Regions from separate parts of the Enterobacter sp. 186315 genome, predicted to be linked through region 2. Evidence: predicted binding sites of a transcription regulator. Region 2 holds the regulator's gene; the other holds the start of a gene.
What was found. Region 2 encodes Fur, which represses iron uptake genes when iron is present. Its sites were predicted from a motif close to ATAATAATGAGAACNACTATCAA; they were not measured.
Positions count from the first base shown of each region.

Region 1: sufA (Fe-S cluster assembly scaffold SufA) is a predicted target of Fur. The motif match lies at 4,239-4,261, and genes of this name have one in related genera.

Region 1 is NZ_JBPTTK010000001.1:139,756-148,045, forward strand. It holds gene fdhF (formate dehydrogenase subunit alpha) at 1-446, opposite strand, end outside; gene ACSVHP_RS00655 (biofilm development regulator YmgB/AriR family protein) at 639-917, opposite strand; gene ACSVHP_RS00660 (hypothetical protein) at 947-1,267, opposite strand; gene ycgZ (regulatory protein YcgZ) at 1,271-1,510, opposite strand; gene ACSVHP_RS00670 (diguanylate phosphodiesterase) at 1,850-3,070, shown strand; gene ACSVHP_RS00675 (MerR family transcriptional regulator) at 3,249-3,977, shown strand; gene sufA (Fe-S cluster assembly scaffold SufA) at 4,301-4,669, shown strand; gene sufB (Fe-S cluster assembly protein SufB) at 4,678-6,168, shown strand; gene sufC (Fe-S cluster assembly ATPase SufC) at 6,178-6,924, shown strand; gene sufD (Fe-S cluster assembly protein SufD) at 6,899-8,170, shown strand; gene sufS (cysteine desulfurase SufS) at 8,167-8,290, shown strand, end outside.
Region 2 is NZ_JBPTTK010000013.1:33,944-42,233, forward strand. It holds gene kdpD (two-component system sensor histidine kinase KdpD) at 1-808, shown strand, start outside; gene kdpE (two-component system response regulator KdpE) at 805-1,482, shown strand; gene pgm (phosphoglucomutase (alpha-D-glucose-1,6-bisphosphate-dependent)) at 1,584-3,224, opposite strand; gene seqA (replication initiation negative regulator SeqA) at 3,249-3,797, opposite strand; gene ybfF (esterase) at 3,981-4,754, shown strand; gene ybfE (LexA regulated protein) at 4,884-5,171, shown strand; gene fldA (flavodoxin FldA) at 5,328-5,858, shown strand; gene fur (ferric iron uptake transcriptional regulator) at 6,148-6,594, shown strand; gene chiQ (ChiQ/YbfN family lipoprotein) at 6,693-7,019, opposite strand; gene chiP (chitoporin ChiP) at 7,067-8,290, opposite strand, start outside.

The sequences.
Region 1 (8,290 bases), on a different contig from region 2:
TGTAGCCCGGCAACGGAGGGGCCGTGGCAGACGCGGGCGCAGCAGTCCACGTTATTGGTGTTGAGCACCGCGCGGGCAAATTTCTGCATCACATAGTTGGTTTCGTTACCCGTTCCGCGGGACGAGCCGGTGGTCATGATGGCGCGAGGGCCGTACTGCTCTTTGATGCTGTTCAGCTTTTTCGCGGTATAGCGGATGGCTTCGTCCCAGCTGACCGGGGTGAAAGGGTCGCCTTTACGATAGCGGATCATCGGCTGGGTTAAGCGAGGGGTGAGGAGGCGGGTGTCGTTAAGAAAATCCCAGCCGTAAAAGCCTTTCAGGCACAGCGTTCCCTGGTTAGTGACGCCGTTTGCCGCTTCGGCACGGATAATACGGTTATTTTCTACGACAAGATTGAGTTTGCAGCCCGCACCGCAGTAGGGGCAGACGCTTGCGATTTTTTTCATCAATAACAGACCTGTTAAGAAATGAAGCTACTTTTAACTGGCACACGCCAGTCCCGTCAGCGGGAGTAAGCAGGATCCGTGCCACACAGGCATAACAGGGTTTTACAGGGATTTTGCAGAGGGGAGGCGTGTCATCGTCAGCGAGTTCGTCACAAGTGACGATGACACGTTAGATAGGGGCAGAGCGTCTGATTACAGATCGTCCATCGTATAGCCGACGACAATCTCCAGCGTTTTGCGGATCACATCGGCCTTCACGACATCGTCTGTCGCTTCCAGAGTCTGGATCAGCCACAGGATAATGGCTTTGTTGGTTAAATGGCCCTCAGAGGCGAGGACGCAGCGTACTGCATTAGAAAAAACAGCGGACTCTTCAGCAAATCGATCGCCGGCGTGACGGAAGTACTCCGATAACGCACTATCCAAAAAAGCAGAATGGTATTCGGGTTGAAGCTGAATATTTTGTCTCATTTGTTCTCACCGTAGCTGTTAAGTTGTAGTCAATGTATTTTCTTTGGATCTGACGGTTTTCCTTCACCAAATAACGGCACTACATTGTCTCGTTTGTTTTTGAGAGATCCCTCTCTTTCATGTCTTCCTTGAGCGGCTCTGCGACGCTTAAAGGGATGATTGTTATCGCCAATCTCGGCAATCACCATCGCGAGTGTCTCCCGCCGCCGGGGATCCTGCTCATGTGCTTTCATCTCACGCAGACGCTGAACCAGTGCATCGGTTGTAATCGGCCCCCGCTCTTTCAGAAGAGAAAGGACGGCCTCACCGAGAAGTTTGTCGATCAGCAGGTCTGTGTCACTGCTATTCATACGTTACCGTTCAAAAAGCAGACCAAGCAGCATGTGATAATGTTGTTCCTCTTCCGGGCCGTTGGCCTTTTCGAGGCGACTTAAAAGTTTGGTGCAGAGCGATTTGCGATTCAGGTTTCGCCCGTCGCTCAGGATTTCTACAACGACCTGGCCCAGCGTTTCCTGTTGAGTAGGCATCGCGGCTTTCTCGAAATACTGTGCAATGGCTGCTGCGGAATCTGCGACGTAACCGTTTTGCTGCATGTTTCGCTCCTGTAAAAAACTGTAATCACTAACGTTACAATTAAGGTATACACTTTTTTCAAATCTGTACATCCAAAATGTACAGATTTTTAAAGATTTTAGGATATATTTTATAAAGTTGTTACTATTCAGTGGGTTGCGTTGTCACATTTTGTTGTGGATTTGACAGAATATATTGTACAAAATGTTGTGGCCGGACATACCTGTACAGGCGTGAATATTGACATTGTCAATAGTGTAAATCATTGAGATGTAAATTATTTGTTGGGCAATTAATGTGCTATAACAGAACCTTGCCCACACATTCGTGTGGACCATCCTCTAACTTCCAGGAACAGTATGCTAACAACCATCATTTACCGCAGTCATATCTGCGAGGACGTTCCAGTGAAAGCGCTGGAGGACATGGTAGCTGCTGCAAATAGTACAAACCAATACGCCAGTGTCTCCGGAATTTTGCTGTTTAACGGCACCCATTTTTTCCAGCTGCTGGAGGGGCCGGAAGAGAGCGTCACGGCGATTTATGAGAGTATTTGTCGCGACCCGCGCCACCACAATCTGGTCGAACTGCTGCGCGACCATGGGCCATCGCGACGTTTTGGCAACGTCGGCATGGAGCTGTTCGATCTACGCAAATACGATCGCGACGAAGTGCTGCAACAGGTGCTGGATAAAGGCACGACCCGCTATCAGCTGACCTATAACGATCGCGCGCTGCAATTTTTCCGCACCTTCGTAGAGGCTACGGAAAAAGCGAACTATTTCGAGCTGCCGCCTTCAGATTCCTGGGACTTCATCCCGGAAGAAACGCCGCTGTCAGCCATGCCAGCCGTTGTCGCGAAAGGGGCGGACTGTAGCTTTGCGTTTCAGCCTATCGTTGACCCGTTCATGCAGCAGGTGGTGACCTGGGAGGCGTTAGTTCGCACGCCCGAGGGGGGATCTCCACAAGCCTATTTCGAGGGATTATCCGGTGCTGCGCTCTATGAGTCCGATCTGAAAAGCAAGCAGGTTGCCCTGTCGATGGCCAGCGCGCTTGGGCTGCAAACGCAGCGCCTGGCCCTTAACCTGCTGCCGATGACGCTGGTAGAAGTGCCAAACGCGGTCGATTTTCTGTTAACGGCCATAGAGGCGAACGGGTTTGTGCCCGAGCAAATCGTGATTGAGTTTACGGAAAGCGAGGCGATTTCCCGCTTTGATGAATTCAAACGCTCCGTCAGAGAGCTGAAAATCGCCGGGATCAGCGTCACCATTGACCATTTTGGTGCGGGATTTGCCGGGCTACAGCTGCTTGCCCAGTTCCAGCCGGACAGAATTAAGATTAATCGTGATCTGATTGCCAATGTACACAAAAGCGGCCCGCGACAGGCCATTGTACAAGCTATCATCAAATGTTGTGCATCGCTGGAAATTGAGTTCTGTGCGGTGGGGGTTGAGCAGGCAGAGGAGTGGATGTGGCTGGAATCGGCTGGCATTTCTCAGTTCCAGGGCCACCTGTTTGCCAGCCCTCGCCTGGGCGGTATCCCGGTCATTGCGTGGCCTGAGAAGAAGTTTGATTTTTGACCAATACATTAAGATTGTGAATGGTTAGCTGTACCTGAGGCTAAATTTATACAACAATGTATTAACGAGTGGATGGCCTAAACACCATTCACTTGTATCTTAAAACGGTCTTAGTTATACAAATGGTTTGTACAATCTGGTAAGGTTGGGTATGGAAGTATTGAGCGTGAGGGAGTTAATGGCCTATTACAGTATCGGTGAAGTCGCCGAACGATGCGGTATCAACCCCGTTACGCTGCGTGCCTGGCAGCGCCGTTATGGTTTGTTGAAGCCGCAGCGAAGCGAAGGTGGCCATCGTCAGTTCGACGATGAAGATATCCTGCGCATCGAAGAGATCAAACGCCTGATGAAAAGCGGCGTGTCGGTCGGTAAAGTGAAAGCTCTGCTGGAAAACAAAGATGTGATGACTCAGGGTAACTGGGCCACCTTCCAGGAAGAGATGATGCTCGTCGTGCGCTACGCCAGCCCCGCCAGGCTGCGCGCTAAAATTGCTGAATTCCGTCGCGATCACGCGATGGACGAGCTTATCGATAACATCATTACCCCCGTGCGTCAGCGCATGAATCAGGATCAGAACACGGTGCGCCACATGGCGAGCCTGCTGGACGGCGTGCTAATTGAATTTGCTATTGCATCGCTTGCGGAATCGCGTAAGAAAGCGGGTAAAGACGCATTGTTGATTGGCTGGGAGTGCGACGACCGCACTCATTTATGGCTGGAAGCAGCGCGACTCGCGCACAAAGGCTGGCATATAGACGTTCTGGCCGAGCCTATCGATTCTCCGCGTCCGGAACTTTTCCCGGGGCAAAGTATTTTTGTCTGGACCGGGAAACCACCGACTGCGCGCCAGCAGGAGCAGCTCGACCACTGGCGGGAACAGGGCTTTGCGGTGTCTTTCCACGATTGAGTATAGGGTCCGGAAGGGCCTTTGTTTCTTTATTTCACCGCAAAGTTACGACCCCCGCAAAAGCTATCCTAAAAATAGGCATTTCCGATGCATATTTTGTATTTCCGCAAATCAGCCTCTCTATCGTCAATAAATGCATTATCTATCAATGCATTGAACATTTAAATCCATCCCGTCGCCCTGTCTCATCAGGGTCTATGCTTAATAAAAGTAGCCAAAAAGGGCGATTTAGCGGAAAGCCCCTGCTGTCAGGGGGTTGAAGTGATAATCGTTATCACTAACATAGTGTTATGCCCTGGTGGCTCAATACATGAGGTGGACCTATGGAATTGCATTCAGAAACCTTTAACCCTGCCGACTTCACCTGGCGCGGCTTAACGCTAACGCCAGCGGCGGCGGCGCATATTCACGAACTGGTGGCTAAAAAGCCGGAGATCCTCGGCGTGCGTTTAGGCGTTAAGCAGACCGGCTGTGCCGGTTTTGGCTACGTGCTGGACACCGTCACCGAGCCTGCGAAAGACGACCTGGTGTTTGAAACCGACGGCGCGAAGCTGTTTGTCGCGCTTCAGGCAATGCCTTTTATCGATGGAACCGAAGTCGACTACGTTCGCGAAGGTTTAAACCAGTTATTCAAATTTCATAACCCGAAAGCCCAGAACGAATGCGGCTGCGGCGAAAGCTTTGGGGTATAGGCGGTACTATGTCTCGTAATACTGAAGCAACTGACGATGTCAACACCTGGAGCGGCGGGCACCTCAACTATAAAGAGGGCTTCTTTACCACGCTGCAAACCGACGAGCTGGCTAAAGGCATCAACGAAGATGTCGTGCGGGCGATTTCGGCCAAACGTAACGAACCTGAATGGATGCTGGAGTTTCGCCTGAGCGCCTTCCGCGCCTGGCTGGAGATGGAAGAGCCGCACTGGCTAAAAGCCCACTACGACAAGCTCAACTATCAGGATTACAGCTATTACTCTGCGCCATCCTGCGGTAGCTGTGATGACACCTGCGCCTCGCAGCCCGGCGCGGTGCAGCAAACCGGTGCCGATAACAGCTTCCTCAGCAAAGAGGTGGAAGAGGCGTTCAACCAGCTCGGCGTACCCGTGCGCGAGGGTAAAGAGGTGGCGGTCGACGCCATTTTTGACTCCGTATCGGTCGCGACCACCTATCGCGAGAAGCTCGCAGAGCAGGGGATCATCTTCTGCTCCTTCGGCGAAGCCATTCACGATCACCCGGAGCTGGTGAAAAAGTACATCGGTACCGTGGTGCCGAGTAACGATAACTTCTTCGCGGCGCTTAACGCGGCGGTGGCCTCAGACGGCACCTTTATCTACGTGCCGAAGGGCGTGCGCTGTCCGATGGAGCTGTCGACCTATTTCCGTATCAACGCTGAAAAAACCGGGCAGTTTGAACGCACCATCCTGGTGGCCGATGAAGGGAGCTACGTGAGCTACATCGAAGGCTGCTCCGCCCCGGTACGCGACAGCTATCAGCTGCACGCGGCGGTGGTGGAAGTCATCATCCACAAAGACGCCGAGGTGAAATACTCCACGGTGCAGAACTGGTTCCCGGGCGACGGCAATACCGGCGGTATCCTGAACTTCGTCACCAAACGCGCCCTGTGCGAAGGCGAAAACAGCAAAATGTCCTGGACCCAGTCCGAGACCGGCTCCGCGATCACCTGGAAATACCCAAGCTGTATTCTGCGCGGGGATAACTCCATCGGTGAGTTTTACTCGGTGGCGCTGACCAGCGGCCATCAGCAGGCCGATACCGGCACCAAGATGATCCACATTGGTAAAAACACCAAATCGACCATCATCTCGAAGGGCATCTCCGCCGGGCACAGCCAGAACAGCTATCGCGGGCTGGTGAAAATCATGCCGACGGCGACCAACGCCCGTAACTTCACCCAGTGCGACTCGATGCTGATCGGTGCCGACTGCGGCGCGCATACCTTCCCGTATGTGGAATGCCGCAACAACAGCGCCCAGCTTGAGCACGAGGCGACCACCTCGCGCATCGGTGAAGATCAGCTCTTCTACTGCCTGCAACGCGGCATCAGCGAAGAAGATGCGATATCAATGATTGTGAACGGCTTCTGTAAGGACGTGTTCTCTGAACTGCCGCTGGAATTTGCCGTTGAAGCACAAAAACTCCTCGCCATTAGTCTTGAACACAGCGTCGGTTAAGGAAAGCACATGTTAAGCATTAAAGATTTACAGGTAAGCGTGGAAGACAAAGAGATCCTGCGTGGGCTGAATTTTGACGTCAAACCGGGGGAAGTTCACGCCATCATGGGGCCGAACGGCTCCGGGAAAAGTACGCTTTCCGCGACGCTGGCAGGGCGCGAAGATTACGAAGTGACGAGCGGTTCGGTGGCGTTTAACGGCAAAGATCTGCTGGAGATGTCCCCGGAAGATCGCGCGGGCGAGGGCATCTTTATGGCCTTCCAGTATCCGGTGGAAATTCCCGGCGTCAGCAACCAGTTCTTTCTGCAAACGGCGCTGAACGCGGTGCGTAAATACCGTGGGCTGGAGGCGCTCGACCGTTTTGACTTCCAGGATCTGATGGAAGAGAAGATCAAGCTGCTGAAAATGCCGGAAGATCTGCTGACCCGTTCCGTCAACGTCGGTTTCTCCGGCGGTGAGAAAAAGCGTAACGACATTCTGCAAATGGCGGTGCTGGAACCCGAGCTGTGTATTCTTGACGAAACCGACTCCGGGCTGGATATCGACGCCCTGAAGATTGTCGCCGACGGCGTTAACTCCCTGCGCGACGGCAACCGCTCGTTCATCATCGTGACCCACTACCAGCGTATTCTTGACTATATCAAGCCGGACTTTGTCCACGTGCTCTATCAGGGGCGCATTGTGAAATCCGGTGATTTCACGCTGGTTAAACAACTGGAGGAGCAGGGCTATGGCTGGCTTACCGAACAGCAGTAATGCGCTCCAGCAGTGGCATCGCCTGTTTGAAACGCAGGGCGACAGCCGCTCTGAACACGCCCAGCAGCACCTGCAACAGCTGCTGCGCCTCGGTTTACCCACCCGTAAACACGAAAACTGGAAATATACCCCGCTGGAAGGGCTGCTGAACGGCGAGTTCGTCACCCGTCTGGCGCAGGTGAGCGAGTCTCAGCGCGATGCGCTGGCGCTGGATGTCGACGCCACGCGGCTGGTGTTTGTCGACGGGCGTTTTTGCCCGGAACTGAGCGACGGCACCGACGAGAGCGGATTTGAGGTGACGGTGAACGACGATCGTCAGTCCCTGGCGGCCCCGGTGCAGCCGGAGGTGTTCCTGCATCTCACTGAAAGCCTGGCCCAGAGCGTCACCCACATTCGCGTCAGGCGCAACCAGCGCCCGGCGAAGCCGCTGCTGCTGATGCACATCACCCAGGGGCTCGGCGGCGATGAGATTAACACCGCGCACTATCGCCACCATCTGGAGTTGGCCGAAGGGGCTGAGGCGACGGTGATTGAGCATTACGTCAGCCTGACCGACGCCCGCCACTTTACCGGGGGCCGTCTGACGATGAACGTTGCCGCCAACGCGCATCTGCACCACATCAAGCTGGCGTTTGAGAACCCGCAGAGCCACCACTTTGCCCATAACGATATCGTGCTGGGGCAAGACGGCGCGGCCGACAGCCACAGCTTCCTGCTCGGCGGCGCGGTCTTGCGCCACAACACCAGCACCCAGCTCAACGGCGAAAATACCACGCTGCGCATCAACAGCCTGGCGATGCCGATGAAAAGTGAAGTGTGCGACACCCGCACCTGGCTTGAGCACAATAAAGGCTACTGTAACAGCCGTCAGCTGCACAAAACCATCGTCAGCGACAAGGGCCGCGCGGTCTTTAACGGGCTGATTAACGTGGCACAGCACGCCATCAAAACCGACGGGCAGATGACCAATAACAATCTGCTGCTGGGGCGCCTGGCGGAGGTCGATACCAAACCGCAGCTGGAGATCTACGCCGATGACGTGAAGTGCAGCCACGGCGCGACGATCGGGCGCATTGACGACGAGCAGATGTTCTATCTGCGCTCGCGCGGAATAGACCAGCAGGCGGCGCAGAAAATGATTATCTACGCCTTTGCGGCGGAGCTGACCGAGGCTCTGCGCGACGACGCGTTAAAACAGCAGGTGCTGGCCCGCATCGGTCAACGCCTGCCTGGAGGCGAAGCATGAGTTTTCCCGTAGAGAAAGTACGGGCAGATTTTCCGGTTCTGACCCGCGAAGTGAACGGTCTGCCGCTGGCCTATCTCGACAGCGCCGCCAGCGCGCAAAAACCGAATCAGGTGATCGACG
Region 2 (8,290 bases):
GCAGCGCCTGCTGGAAACCTTCACCCTGCTGGTCGCCAGCGCCCTTGAGCGTCTGGCGCTGACCGCCAGCGAAGAACAGGCGCGGCTGGCGAGCGAGCGCGAAAGCATTCGCAACGCCCTGCTGGCGGCGCTCTCTCACGATCTGCGCACGCCGCTCACGGTGCTCTTTGGCCAGTCTGAGATTCTGACGCTGGATCTGGCCGCCGAAGGCTCCCGCCACGCGAAGCAGGCCAGCGAAATCCGCGAGCACGTGCTGAACACCACCCGTCTGGTCAACAACCTGCTGGATATGGCGCGCATTCAGTCCGGCGGCTTTAACCTGAAGAAAGAGTGGCTGACCCTCGAAGAGGTGGTCGGCAGCGCTCTGAAAATGCTGGAGCCGGGGATGGGCGGTCGACATATTGAGCTGAACCTGCCGGAACCCTTGACCTTAATTCACGTCGACGGCCCGCTGTTTGAGCGCGTGCTAATCAACCTGCTGGAAAACGCCGCTAAATACGCCGGGCAAAAAGCCCGGATCGGCATTAACGCTACGGTACAAAATCAGGCGTTGCAGCTTGAGGTGTGGGATACCGGGCCGGGGATCCCTGCCGGGCAAGAGCAGGCCATCTTTGAGAAATTCGCGCGCGGGAATAAGGAGTCCGCCATTCCCGGCGTCGGGCTTGGGCTGGCGATTTGTCAGGCCATTATCGACGTCCACGGCGGCACGATTTCGGCGCACAACCGCCCGGAAGGGGGCGCTCGTTTTTGTGTTACACTTCCCCTCGATCCGCCGCCCGAACTTGATGACTATCCCGAGGATTTGTGATTAACGTCCTGATTGTTGAAGATGAGCTTGCCATTAGCCGTTTTCTGCGCGCCGCGCTGGAGGGGGACGGCCTGCGCGTACACGAGGCCGGAACGCTACAGCGCGGTCTGATTGAAGCCGCCACCCGCAAGCCGGATCTGGTCATCCTCGATCTGGGACTGCCGGACGGTGACGGCATTGATTTTATCCGTGAGGTGCGCCAGTGGAGCCAGATGCCGATTCTGGTGCTCTCGGCGCGAACCGAAGAGTCCGACAAAATCGCCGCGCTGGATGCCGGAGCCGACGACTACCTGATCAAGCCTTTCGGTATTGGCGAGCTACAGGCGCGGCTGCGCGTGGCGCTGCGTCGGCATAGCGCCACTGCCCCTTCCGAGCCGGTCTATACCTTCTCCGACGTTCAGGTCGATTTAGCCTCGCGGCGCATTCAGCGCGGCAGCGAAGAGATCCACCTCACCCCGATTGAGTTTCGTCTGCTGGCGGTGTTGCTCAATAACCACGGCAAGGTGCTGACCCAGCGACAGCTGCTAAATCAGGTGTGGGGGCCGAACGCGGTGGAGCACAGCCACTATCTGCGCATCTATATGGGACATCTTCGTCAGAAACTCGAAGCGGATCCCGCCCGTCCGCGCCATCTGTTAACCGAAACCGGGATTGGCTATCGCTTTATGCTGTGAGCATAAACATGCCCGGCGACGAGGTAAACGCAAAACGGCAACCCTGAGGTTGCCGTTTTGCGTTTGTGACGGGGTGAGGGCATCAGCCCGCACCAAGCCACTTATGCGTTCTTCAGCACTTCGCTGACAATCTCAACCGCTTCTTTCTCGATCTGCTGACGGTGTTCCGCGCCGAGGAAGCTTTCGCAGTAGATTTTGTACGCATCTTCCGTACCGGAAGGACGCGCGGCGAACCAGCCGTTTTCGGTCATCACTTTCAAGCCACCGATGGACGCGCCGTTACCCGGTGCCGCCGTCAGGCGCGCGGTGATCGGGTCGCCCGCCAGCGTGCTTGCGCTGACCATCTCTGGAGAGAGTTTGGACAGCGCCGCTTTCTGCGCAGAGGTCGCACCCGCCTGGATACGGTTGTAGCTTGGTGCGCCGAAGCGTTCAGCCAGCTCGTTATAGTGCTCCTGCGGGTTTTTCCCGGTCACAGCGGTAATTTCCGCTGCCAGCAGGCACATAATGATGCCGTCTTTATCGGTGGACCACGGCGTGCCGTCGAAGCGCAGGAAGGATGCGCCCGCGCTCTCTTCGCCGCCGAAGCCGAAGCTGCCGTCGTGCAGACCATCAACGAACCACTTGAAGCCTACCGGCACTTCCACCAGCTTGCGGCCCAGCGCGTCAACCACGCGGTCGATCATCGCAGAGGACACCAGCGTTTTACCGACGGCAACCTCTTTGCCCCACTGTGGACGATGCTGGAACAGATAGTTGATCGCAACGGCCAGATAGTGGTTCGGGTTCATCAGACCGGCCGGGGTCACGATACCATGACGGTCGTAATCCGGATCGTTAGCGAACGCCAGGTCGAATTTGTCGCGCAGCGCCAGCAGGCCAGCCATCGCGCATTCAGAGGAGCAGTCCATGCGGATCGCGCCGTCTTTATCAAGGTGCATAAAGCGGAAGGTCTGATCGACGTGATCGTTCACGATGGTCAGATCCAGCTTGTAGTGCTCCGCAATACGTTTCCAGTATTCGATACCGGAACCGCCGAGCGGATCCACGCCGAGCTTCAGGCCCGCTTTCTGGATAGCCGCCATATCGACGATATCCGCCAGCCCTTCCACAAACGGCTGCACCAGATCCTGCTCTTTCACATGACCGGAGGCCATCGCCGCATCCAGAGAGATGCGCTTAACCCCTTTCAGGCCGTCTGCGAGCAGCGCGTTGGCGCGATCTTCCACCACTTTCGTGACGTTAGTATCCGCCGGGCCACCGTTAGGCGGGTTGTATTTGATGCCGCCGTCTTCCGGCGGGTTGTGGGACGGGGTAATCACGATACCGTCCGCCTGCGCGCCGCCTTTCTTGTTGTGAACCAGAATAGCGTTAGACACCGCAGGGGTTGGGGTGAAGCCGTTGTTTTCCTGCACGATGACGTCAACGCCGTTGGCTGACAGCACTTCCAGCACGGAGATGAAGGCAGGTTCGGACAGGGCGTGGGTATCTTTGCCTACATAGCACGGACCGGTCACGCCATTTTTAGCGCGCTCTTCCGCGATGGCCTGGGCAATGGCCAGAATATGCGGTTCGTTAAAACTATGGCGCGCCGCGCTGCCGCGGTGGCCAGATGTACCGAACTTCACTGCGTGTTCTGCGTTACCCACTTCCGGCTTCAGCACGTAGTACTGAGCGGTCAGCTGGGCGACGTTAATCAAATCGCTTTGTTGTGCAGGTTGTCCCGCACGGCTGTGATTTGCCATTGCCTGGTCCTTCTTATGCAAGGGTTAAATTGTACCGCAAACCTTTTCAATCAATTCCGCCGGGAACTGCATGGACTGCATGATGTGTTCCACCATGCTGCACTTGCGGCCCGTGTTGGTATTGGTGATGACCCAGTACGGCGTACCGGCAACGTGTTTGGGCTTAGTTTGATTGCCATTCTGTAACAGCGTCTGCTCGTCACCCGCGAAATAGACGCGCGTGCGGCCATGCAGCGACTCGGTCGCTTCGGCAAACGCTTTGTTATCCAGTGAGTAGAGTGTAGACAGCACCAGCATAAAGCGGTTAACCGCTTTTTTCTGCTCAGCGTATTCGTCGGAAAGCAGCAGCTCGCGCATGGCGCGGACTTTGTCTTTCGCCGGGATCGCGGCAGGTTTGGCCGGGGCGGCTACGCTTGTCTGAGACACGACATCTTTCGCGACGGGAGTGACAGGCTGTGAGGCGGCGGAAATTTTAAGCATGCGCCGTAAAATGTCTGACGCGCTCTCCCCGATATGCCGCGTCTGGCTGGCGATATACTGATAGAGTTCGTCATCAACTTCGATTGTTTTCATCTTAATCCAGTGCGATATCTTATCTGAATACAAGTCGTTGGGAGTATAAGGTCAAATCCCAACAGCGGATAGCGTCAAGCCGGGTTGGCGGCAAAAGTCAGATTAAACTGGATCCTTGCAGCCGGGCGGCAGAATGGTCAACATGATACCCTAACCTGACATACGTAAAAAAAGAACTTTGCCATGAAATTGAATACCCGAGCGCAATCTGCACAATCGCCGAACAATAATTCTCCCATCGTACTGGTTCACGGCCTGTTTGGCAGCCTGGATAACCTGGGCGTACTGGCGCGCGATCTGGTAAGCGATCACGACATCCTTCAGGTGGATATGCGTAATCACGGACTTTCCGGGCGCTCCCCGGAGATGACCTACCCGGCGATGGCGCAGGATCTTCTGGATACGCTGGATGCCAATAACCTCGAAAAGGTGACGCTGATCGGGCATTCAATGGGCGGCAAAGCGGTAATGGCGCTGACGGCGCTTGCGCCTGAACGTATTGCGGGCCTGGTGGTGATTGACGTCGCCCCCGTGGATTACCACGTGCGCCGCCACGACGAGATTTTTGCCGCCATCAACGCGGTCACACAGGCGGGTGTCGCCACGCGCCAGCAGGCTGCCGCAATAATGCGTGAACATCTGGACGAAGAAGGCGTGGTGCAGTTTTTGCTGAAATCCTTCGTCGACGGCGAGTGGCGCTTCAACGTGCCGGTGCTCTGGGATCAGTATCCCCATATCGTCGGCTGGGAGCCGGTTCCGGCCTGGCACCACCCTACCCTCTTCGTGCGCGGCGGTAATTCGCCGTACGTTACCGAAGCCTGCCGCGATGAATTGCTTAAGCAGTTCCCCGAGGCGCGCGCGCATGTGATCGCCGGTGCCGGACACTGGGTTCATGCCGAAAAACCGGACGCCGTGCTGCGCGCCATCCGCCGCTATCTCTCTGATACCGCTAATTGATTAAAAAGGCAGCGACTGGAAGGCCGCGGGCTTCCAGTCGTTGGCGTGCCGTTTTCGGTGATGTATGATGGCGCGCTTATCGCCCGGGCTATAGCAGGGCGGCTTGTTTTCCCCCGAAGTCTCAAAATCATGGCCAAAGAACAAACGGACCGCACGACAATAGATCTGTTCGCGAATGAGCGTCGCCCGGGACGTCCTAAGACAAATCCGCTTTCGCGTGATGAACAGCTGCGTATCAATAAACGCAACCAGCTTAAACGCGATAAAAATCGTGGGCTTAAGCGCGTCGAATTAAAGCTCAACGCCGATGCCGTTGACGCGTTAAACGAGCTGGCCAGCGCCCGCGACATCAGCCGCAGCGAGCTGATTGAAGAGATGCTGATCGCCCAGCTTGAACAGCTGCACGGCAAGGCATAAGTCTTAAAATCCCCTTTATCCTCTTTTTTCATGTAGCAGAGAGTGCAGTCCTGCGTGATAGCTGTTTCCGCAGGGTTGTCTGTTCTGCTATTATTGCCCTTATCCGTGGACAAATTGCGCCACCATACCATTAAGTTTCAAGAGGTTATTTTACTCATGGCAATCATCGGCATTTTCTTCGGCAGTGATACCGGCAATACCGAAAACATCGCAAAAAACATTCAAAAACAGCTCGGTAAAGACGTTGCCGATGTGCACGACATCGCCAAGAGCAGCAAAGAAGATCTCGAAGGCTATGACATCCTGCTGCTGGGTATTCCAACCTGGTACTACGGCGAAGCGCAGTGTGACTGGGACGATTTCTTCCCGACGCTGGAAGAGGTTGATTTCAACGGCAAGCTGGTTGCACTGTTCGGCTGTGGCGATCAGGAAGACTACGCGGAATACTTCTGTGACGCGCTGGGCACCATTCGCGACATCATTGAACCACGCGGCGCGGCCATCGTGGGCCACTGGCCAACCGCAGGCTATCACTTCGAAGCCTCTAAAGGTCTGGCAGATGACGACCACTTCGTTGGTCTGGCCATCGATGAAGACCGTCAGCCAGAACTGACCGCTGAACGCGTTGAAAAATGGGTGAAGCAGGTTCGCGAAGAGCTGAACCTCGACGACATTCTCAACGCCTGATATCCCGGTGGCGCAGCTTCGGTTGCGCCCGTTTCCAGGTGAAACCGATTAAATTAATTGCTACAAACTTTTAACTTTTTCGCTCAGACCTGTACAATATCCCCCGAGTTAAAGTGGATGACATCGGACAAGTTTGTCGGTGATCCCACGTTTTTATACGCATATTTTGCTTGAGACTTGCAGTTTTCATTTAGCCATGGCAGTTCTATAATGATACGCATTATCCCAGGCGCATTCTCAGTCACTTCTTCCTTAGAAGTGAATTGTTTAGCAACAGGACAGATTCCGCATGACAGACAACAACACCGCACTAAAGAAGGCTGGCCTGAAAGTTACGCTTCCTCGGTTAAAAATCCTTGAAGTCCTTCAGGGGCCAAACAATCACCATGTCAGTGCGGAAGACCTTTATAAGCGTCTTATCGACATGGGTGAAGAAATTGGACTGGCAACCGTTTATCGCGTGCTGAACCAGTTTGATGACGCGGGCATTGTTACCCGTCATAACTTCGAAGGCGGTAAATCTGTTTTCGAACTGACCCAGCAGCATCACCACGATCACCTGATCTGCCTCGACTGCGGCAAGGTTATTGAATTTAGCGATGATTCTATCGAATCACGCCAGCGTGAAATCGCAGCCCGTCACGGCATCCGCCTGACCAACCACAGCCTGTACCTGTACGGCCACTGTGCTGAAGGCGATTGCCGCGAGAACGATCACGCGCACGACGCGAAGTAAGCAAGCTTTCATACTCTGAGCCAGCCGCAAGGTTGGCTTTTTTTTGCATTAAAAAAGCCCGGTGGCGCTGCGCCACCGGGCATGATGATGACAACAACTTATTTATTGTTATTGCGTATCTCGTCCCAAATCCGATCGCAGCGCTTTGCCACTTCCTGATCGTTACCGGTTTTACGCGCCTGAATACAGGCCTGGTAATCCATCACGCGGACGTTTTCCTGATTAGCAAACTGCTCGTGCGCCTTCTCTTTCTTCAGCACGTTCAGCACGCTCTGGCAGGCTTCAATCTTCTCTGGCGACCCTTCCGCCGTATTAATGCAGGCGCTGTACGCCTCTTTCAGACGGGAATCCTCTTTAGCGGCCTGCGGCTGCGCGCACGCCACCAGCCCCGACGCCAGCAGCCCGACAATAACCATTTTTTTCATCATGTTCAGTCTCCATGTCGGCGGGACTCAGCCCGCCGGAAGGTTCATCAGAAGATAGTGAATGGGGCAATGACCATGAATTTCACGTCACGTTCATCCTGGAAGATGTTGCCGTAACCGCCCTCGTAGCTTGGGATATCGGAGTGGTTGTCGTACTGGGTGAAGTGCAGTTTGAACATCGTGCCTTTCGCACGGCCATCCTGAACGGTGTACATCGCGTCCAGGCTATAAGAAGACTCTTTCAGGCGGTAGTTCGGATCGTAGTAGGCGTCCGGGGTAGCCATATCGGCAGGTTTTGCATCCCATGCGTAAGCGTAAGACGCGCCCACCGCCCAGCCCGGCAGGTTCCAGTTCTTCAGATCATACATCGCGCCGAAGAAGACCGCTTTTTCGCCATCGGTGTTGAAGTCAGAGCGATTATCCCACCAGATATCCAGACGACCGTTTGAAGAGGCGTAGGTTGGCGTCATACGTTGCAGGAAGTAGCCCTGCTGGCCTTCCGCCTTAACCCAGGTCCCTTCCAGACGTAAATCCACCTGCCCGACCTTGTACCCGAAGGTCAGCGCCTGCAACCATGCGGTGCCGTCGTAAATGTCGTTCACGGTGCCGTTACTGGCTTTATCGCGGGTGCCGTAGAACTGATAGCTGGTGCTCAGCGGGCTACCGGCGATATCAAATTTGTAGCTGGCTTTCGCGAAGTACTGATCGATATAGCCTTCCGCCTGGCCGAATGCGGCTTCGAGCACCAGGTCGTTTTTAAAGTCATACTTCGCGCCCAGCGAGTGCAGGTAATCGACTTTGGTCTTTCTGTCATTTTGATAGAACTTGTCCATCTCAATGTGCCACGGCGCTTTGTACTCGTTGGTCCACATATAGGAGAAGCTCAGCGCGCCCGCATCGCCATAATCGAAATTAGCCCCGGCTTCTGCCCCCTGATAAGTACCCGGCATAAAGCTCCAGTGTGGTGCTAATAGCGTTTGTCCGGTTGGCTGAATATAACCACCGCGCGCCCAGACCGGGCCATATTTGAATTTCGCAGCCGCTTTATAGAGGCTGATACCGCTCTTATCACCTGACCAGTCTTCTTTATAGGCTTTGTTACTGGAGGAGAAAGCAATTTCGTTCGGGTGGCCGCTGTCGCCGTTTTCAGCCATTTCAATGGCGGTGAATGCCGCAATATCCAGACCGAACATATCGGCGGCATAGCCTGACTGGAAGTCCAGGTTGGCGTTCCAGGTGGAGTGAGCAAGGTTGGTTTTATATTTATCTTC